2 regions of the Actinoplanes sp. NPDC021490 genome follow, and region 2 is predicted to be linked to the other one. Evidence: riboswitches for the same ligand, from Rfam matches in the RefSeq annotation. Region 2 holds a riboswitch; the other holds the start of a gene.
The links. A riboswitch is a leader RNA that binds a small molecule or an ion and turns the genes downstream of it on or off. The one in region 2 is predicted to bind glycine.
Positions count from the first base shown of each region.

Region 1: linked by a shared signal. The riboswitch ahead of gcvP (aminomethyl-transferring glycine dehydrogenase) and the one ahead of ACZ3I4_RS19745 (L-serine ammonia-lyase) in region 2 are both predicted to bind glycine.

Region 1 is NZ_JBVHFW010000006.1:255,762-258,952, forward strand. Features, by position in the region: gene gcvP (aminomethyl-transferring glycine dehydrogenase) at 1-1,196, opposite strand, end outside; glycine riboswitch at 1,274-1,378, opposite strand; gene mgrA (L-glyceraldehyde 3-phosphate reductase) at 1,430-2,425, shown strand; gene ACZ3I4_RS19195 (nucleotidyltransferase domain-containing protein) at 2,467-3,141, shown strand; gene ACZ3I4_RS19200 (nucleotidyltransferase domain-containing protein) at 3,138-3,191, shown strand, end outside.
Region 2 is NZ_JBVHFW010000006.1:379,494-382,684, reverse strand. Features, by position in the region: gene ACZ3I4_RS19755 (carbohydrate ABC transporter permease) at 1-205, shown strand, start outside; gene ACZ3I4_RS19750 (glycoside hydrolase family 16 protein) at 244-1,434, shown strand; glycine riboswitch at 1,520-1,613, shown strand; glycine riboswitch at 1,617-1,701, shown strand; gene ACZ3I4_RS19745 (L-serine ammonia-lyase) at 1,743-3,182, shown strand.

The DNA.
Region 1 (3,191 bases), 120 kb from region 2:
CCCGCCTCGGCCGCCGCCGCCACCACCGACTCCGCCCGGCCCGGAACGACCGCCGTCACCGTGTCGAAGAACGCGTTGTGCGCCACCTCGACACCCCCGGAGGCCAGACTCCCGGCCAGCGTCAACGCGTGGTTGTGCACCCGCTTGGCGATGTCGCGGAGCCCCTGCGGACCGTGATAGACCGCATACATGCTCGCCATCACGGCCAGCAGGACCTGCGCCGTACAGATGTTGCTGGTCGCCTTCTCACGACGGATGTGCTGCTCCCGGGTCTGCAACGCCAGACGGTAGGCCGGGGCGCCGTCCGCGTCCTTCGACACCCCGACCAGGCGGCCCGGCAGCGAACGCTCGAGCCCGGCCCGCACGGCCAGGTAACCGGCATGCGGCCCGCCGAAGCCGAGCGGCACACCGAAACGCTGGGTGGTGCCGGCCGCGATGTCCGCCCCGATCTCCCCCGGCGCGCGCAGCAGCGTCAGCGCCAGCAGGTCGGCCGCCACGGTCACCAGCGCGCCCTGAGCGTGCGCCTGCTCGATGACCGGCGCGTGATCCCGTACGGCGCCGGAAGCTCCTGGGTATTGCAGGTGCAGGCCGAAGAACTCGCCCGGAAGCTCCTCACCGGCGCCGAGATCCACCAAGGCGAGCTCGATGCCCAGCGGCTCGGCCCGGGTCCGCAGCACGGCGAGCGTCTGCGGAAGCGTGTCGGCGTCGACCACGTACACCTGGGACTTGCTCTTGGAAGCCCGCTTGGCCAGTGTCATCGCCTCGGCCACCGCGGTGCCCTCGTCCAGCATCGAAGCGTTGGCCGTGGTCAGCCCGGTGAGGTCGGTCACCATGGTCTGGAAGTTCAGCAGCGCCTCCAGCCGGCCCTGACTGATCTCCGGCTGGTACGGGGTGTACGCCGTGTACCAGGCCGGGTTCTCCAGCACGTTGCGCCTGATCACCGCCGGGGTGTGCGTGCCGTAGTAGCCCAGCCCGATCATCGAGGTCGTCACCCGGTTCTGCGACGCGATCGCGCGCAGCTCGGCGATCGTCTCCTCCTCGGAGGCCGCCGCGGGCAGATCCAGCGACCCGTGCCAGCGGATCACCTCGGGGACCGCGGCGTCCATCAGGGCGTCCAGCGACGCATACCCGATGGTCTTGAGCATGTGGGTCTGCTCGTCGGTGTCCGGCCCGATATGCCGGTTCGCGAACGTCATGACGGACTCCTGAGAGAGAGGTCGACAAGGCGGCCTCCCCCTCTGTCACATCCCGTCCGAGGAATGCTTCAGAGTCGCCTGCCCACGCGGTCCTTTTGCCTGAGAGGTTCCGGGGAGGATTTGCCCCTTCGGCGCCGCCCTCAACCGTTTCCGGCCGTGGCGGACTCTCCCGCATGGCTGGCACCCAACCTACCAGCGATCATGGAGACCACCCTCGTCTCTAGGGTGGGGTTGTGACCTACACCCCCGCGGGCGACCGCTACGACACCATGCCCTACCGGCGGACCGGACGAAGCGGGCTCCGGCTGCCCGTCATCTCACTCGGCCTGTGGCACAACTTCGGCCACGAACGTCCCTGGCAGCGCCAGCGCGACATCGTCCGCCGCGCGTTCGACCTCGGCGTCACCCACTTCGACCTGGCCAACAACTACGGCCCGCCACCCGGCAGCGCCGAGGAGAACTTCGGCCGCATCCTGGCCACCGACCTCAAGGCGCACCGCGACGAGATCGTCGTGTCGACCAAAGCCGGCTACGAGATGTGGCCCGGCCCGTACGGCGACTTCGGCTCCCGCAAATACCTGATCAGCTCGCTCGACCAGTCGCTGAAACGGCTCGGCCTCGACTACGTCGACATCTTCTACCACCACCGGCCCGACCCGGAGACGCCGCTCGAGGAAACCATGGGCGCGCTCGACGCCGTGGTCCGCGCGGGCAAAGCCCAATACGTCGGCCTGTCGAACTACAACTCGCAGCAGACCGCCGCGGCCGCGGCCATTCTGCGCGACCTGGGCACGCCCCTGCTCATTCACCAGCCGTCGTATTCGATCCTCAACCGCTGGATCGAGAAGGACAATCTGCTCGACACCCTGGCCGACGCCGGCGCCGGCTGCATCGCCTACAGCCCGCTGCAGCAGGGCCTGCTCACCGACCGCTATCTCGGCGGCATTCCCGACGATTCCCGCGTCCGCACCAGCCACTTCCTCAACGAGGACGCGCTCGACAAGCAGACCCTCGGACGCATTCACTCGCTCAACGACATCGCCCGCAAACGCGGCCAGTCACTGGCCCAGATGGCCCTCGCCTGGGCCCTGCGCGACGAGCGGATGACCAGCGTCATCATCGGCGCCAGCAGCGTCGGGCAACTCGAGAACAACGTCGCCACCATCGGCAACCTGTCGCTGACGGAATCCGAGATCGGCGACATCGACGGCACGGTCCTCGACCTGTAAATCGGCGGCATTTCCCGCCCGGCGTCACTACCGTCGTCCGCATGATCGAACTGGTCGAGCGGCACACGGTTCTCGCAGTCGTGGTCGGATCGCGGGCGTACGGACTCTCCGGGCCCGGCTCCGACCACGACCGCCGCGGCGTGTTCGTCGCCCCGACCCGCTCCTTCTGGACGCTGGACAAGCCGCCCACCCACCTCGACGGGCCGCAACCCGAACAGTTCTCGTGGGAAATCGAACGGTTCTGCACGCTCGCCCTGCAAGCCAACCCGACCGTTCTCGAAGTGCTCTGGTCCCCCATCGTCGAAACCGTTTCCCCCGCCGGTTCCGAACTGCTGTCCCTGCGGGGCGCATTCCTCTCCCAAAAGGTCGCCACCACGTACGGCGAATACGCCCGCGACCAGCTCAACCGCGTCGCGGCCCGGCGCGCCCGCACCGGCGAGACCAACTGGAAACAGGCCATGCACATGATCCGGCTGCTCCTGGCCGGCGCCCACGTGCTGCGAACCGGCGACGTCCTCGTCGACGTGACCCCGCTGCGGTCCACGCTGCTCGACATCAGGAACGGCGCGATGACCTGGGACTCGGTCACCTCCTGGGCCACTTCCCTGCAGGCCGACCTCACCCTCGCGGCCTCGGCCACCGACCTGCCCGCGGCCCCCGACCGCGACACCATCAATCAACTGCTTTCCCGCGTACGCGAAAAGGGGCTGGAATGACCGTCACCGTGCCCTCCTGGTCGGCCGAAGTGGTCGCGGCACTGCCCTAT
Region 2 (3,191 bases):
CCTGCTTCCGCTGGTTCTCAATCCCGACCCGGACCGGTACGTCCTGGCGCAGGGTCTGGCCGCCCTGTCGGTCAGCCAGGGGTATCGCAGCGACTGGAGCGGTCTGTTCGCCGGCTTGACCATCGCCATGCTGCCGGTGCTGATCGCCTACGTCGCGTTCCAACGGCACATCCGCGCCGGAATGACCGCCGGCGCGGTCAAGTAACACCCCCATCCCCATTCCTCTTTGGGAGGAGTCTGCTCGTGAAGATCGACAGACGTCAATTAGCGGCCACCCTGGTCGCCGTTCTCGCGGGGGCGGGCGCCGTTGCCCTCTCCTCGGAACCGGCCGCCGCGGCCGACTGCGGCTACCTGTTCGACGACTTCCACTACAACTCATCCTCCGACGCCGCGCTGACCGCCAACGGCTGGACCCCGCGCAGCTACCAGGGCGGACCGGGCGTGCCCGGCGCCAACTGGTCACCCAGCAACATCACGTTCCCGACCAGCGGCGGCCAGAAGGTGCTGCAACTGACCGCCTCGACCGACGGCACCGGCGCCGGCACCAACCACGCCGAGCTGTACTCGACCCAGAAGCGCTACCTGGAAGGCACCTACGCCAGCCGGGTGCGGTTCACCGACACCCCCGTCAGCGGCAACGACGGCGACCACATCAACCAGACGTTCTTCACGATCAGCCCGCTCAACGGCGACCTCGACCCGACCTACAGCGAGCTGGACATCAGCGAGTACCTGCCCAACGGGGGCTGGGGCGAGCAGGGGCCGATCAACTACCAGACCACCTGGTACACGTACCGCGCCGAGCCCTGGTACGCCGACAACCTGCACTCCGAGCAGCGCAGCTCCCTCGACGGGTGGCACGACCTGGTGGCCCAGGTGGCCAACGGGCACGTCGTCTACTACATCGACGGCGTGCAGGTCGGCGATCACGGCGGCAAGTTCTTCCCGCGCCAGACGATGACGATCAATTGGAACCTGTGGTTCATCGACACGGCGGCACACACCGGCGGCCTCTCGACGTATGTCGAGCAGGTGGACTGGGTGTTGTTCGCCAAGAACCAGGTGCTGTCGCCGTCGCAGGTGACGTCACAGACCGCCGGTTACCGTACGGCGGGCAGCCGGTTCGTCGACACGGTGGCCTCGACCGGAGGGTGCACCAGCAACCCGCCGACGACGCCGCCCACCACCCCACCCACGACGCCGCCGACCACACCCCCGACGACGCCGCCCGGTACGAGCTGTGCCAACTCGCCGAACTGGGCCTTCGGCTCGGTTTACACCGGCGGCAACCTGGTGAAGCACGAGAAGAGCAAGTACGGCGACCCGAGCGGCCCCAAGTCCGGGGAGGGCGTGCACCTGTGGCGCGCCCGCTACTGGACCCAGGGCTCGGAGCCGGGCTGGACCGAGCAGTGGCAGGACCTCGGCCGCTGCTAGCCGGTTAACCTGGGGGAAGCGGGGCGCTCACGTCCCGCTTCCCGCAGGATCTTGATACGTTGCGTCCACACAACTTCATACCGCTTTGGCTGCAGCGGGAGAGTCCCCTCGGGTTGGGGGGCGCCGAAGGAGCAACTTCTCCCTCAGAATCTCTCAGGCACCCGTACCGCTGTGGCCGGCAACTCTGGAAAGCCGGGAACCTTCCCGCGCCCAAGGTGCAAATCGGCCGTTCGCCGGCCGATGAAGCTCTCAGGCCCCATGACAGAGCGAGGGAGGCCTACCTTTTTGCCGGATTAGGGAGCCTCCCCATGGCCGTGTCTGTTTTCGACCTTTTCTCGGTGGGCATCGGCCCGTCCAGTTCCCACACGGTCGGCCCGATGCGCGCCGCCCGCATGTTCTCCACCCTGCTGGGCTCGCTTCCACCCGCTTCGCCCGTGTCGGTTCCCCCCGCTTCGCCCGTCTCGCTTCCGCAGGCTTCGCCCGTGTCGGTTCCGCCCGCTTCGCCCGTCTCGCTTCCGCAGGCTTCGCCCGTCTCGCTCGTTCGGGCGGAGTTGTTCGGGTCGCTCGGCGCGACCGGGCACGGGCATGGCACGCCCAAGGCGGTGCTGCTCGGGCTCGAGGGCTCCGACCCCGAGACGGTCGACGTGACCACGGCCGACGCGCGGGCCGCGGCCATCCACGCGCGCGGGGCGCTGACTTTGCCGTCCGGTGCCGAGATCGCCGTCGACCTGGTGCTGCACCGCCGTCGCACGCTCCCCGGGCATCCCAACGGCATGACCTTTTCCGCGTACGCCGCCGACGGCTCGGAGATTCTGCGCAGGACGTACTACTCGGTGGGCGGCGGGTTCGTGCTGGACGAGACGGGCGTCGTCCGCGCCGACCGCACCCCGCTGACGCACCCGTTCGCGAGCGGCGCCGACCTGCTCGGCCTGACCTCGTCGACCGGGCTGTCGATCTCCCGGCTGATGCTGGAGAACGAGACGGCGTGGCGTTCCGCGGCCGAGACCCGTACCGGCCTGCTGGAGATCTGGCGGGTCATGCGGGACTGCGTGGCGGCCGGGCTCGAGGCCGAGGGCGTGCTGCCGGGCGGGCTCAAGGTGCGCCGGCGGGCGGCGGCGACGGCCCGTCAGCTGCGGGCGGCCGGCAACCCGGTCGAGCATTCGATGGAGTGGCTGACCGCGTACGCGATGGCCGTGAACGAGGAGAACGCGGCCGGCGGCCGGGTCGTGACCGCCCCCACGAACGGCGCGGCCGGCATCATCCCGGCCGTTCTGCACTATTACATGAACTTCGTCCCCGGCGCCGACGACGAGGGCGTGGTCCGTTTCCTGCTGGCCGCGGGCGCGATCGGCCTGCTGTTCAAGGAGAACGCCTCCATCTCGGGCGCCGAGGTCGGCTGCCAGGGCGAGGTCGGCAGCGCCTGCGCGATGGCCGCGGCCGGGCTGGCCGAGGTGCTGGGCGGCACCCCCGAGCAGGTGGAGAACGCGGCCGAGATCGGCATGGAGCACAACCTGGGCCTGACCTGCGACCCGGTGGGCGGCCTGGTGCAGATCCCGTGCATCGAGCGCAACGGCATGGCCGCGGTCAAGGCGGTAACCGCGGCCCGCATGGCCCTGCGCGGCGACGGCCGCCACCACGTCTCCCTCGACAAGGTCATCAAAACGATGAAGGAGACCGGCGCCGACATGAAGGTCAAGTACAAGGAAACCGCGCGGGGCGGCCTGGCCGTGAACGTCATCGAATGCTGATCACCCTGA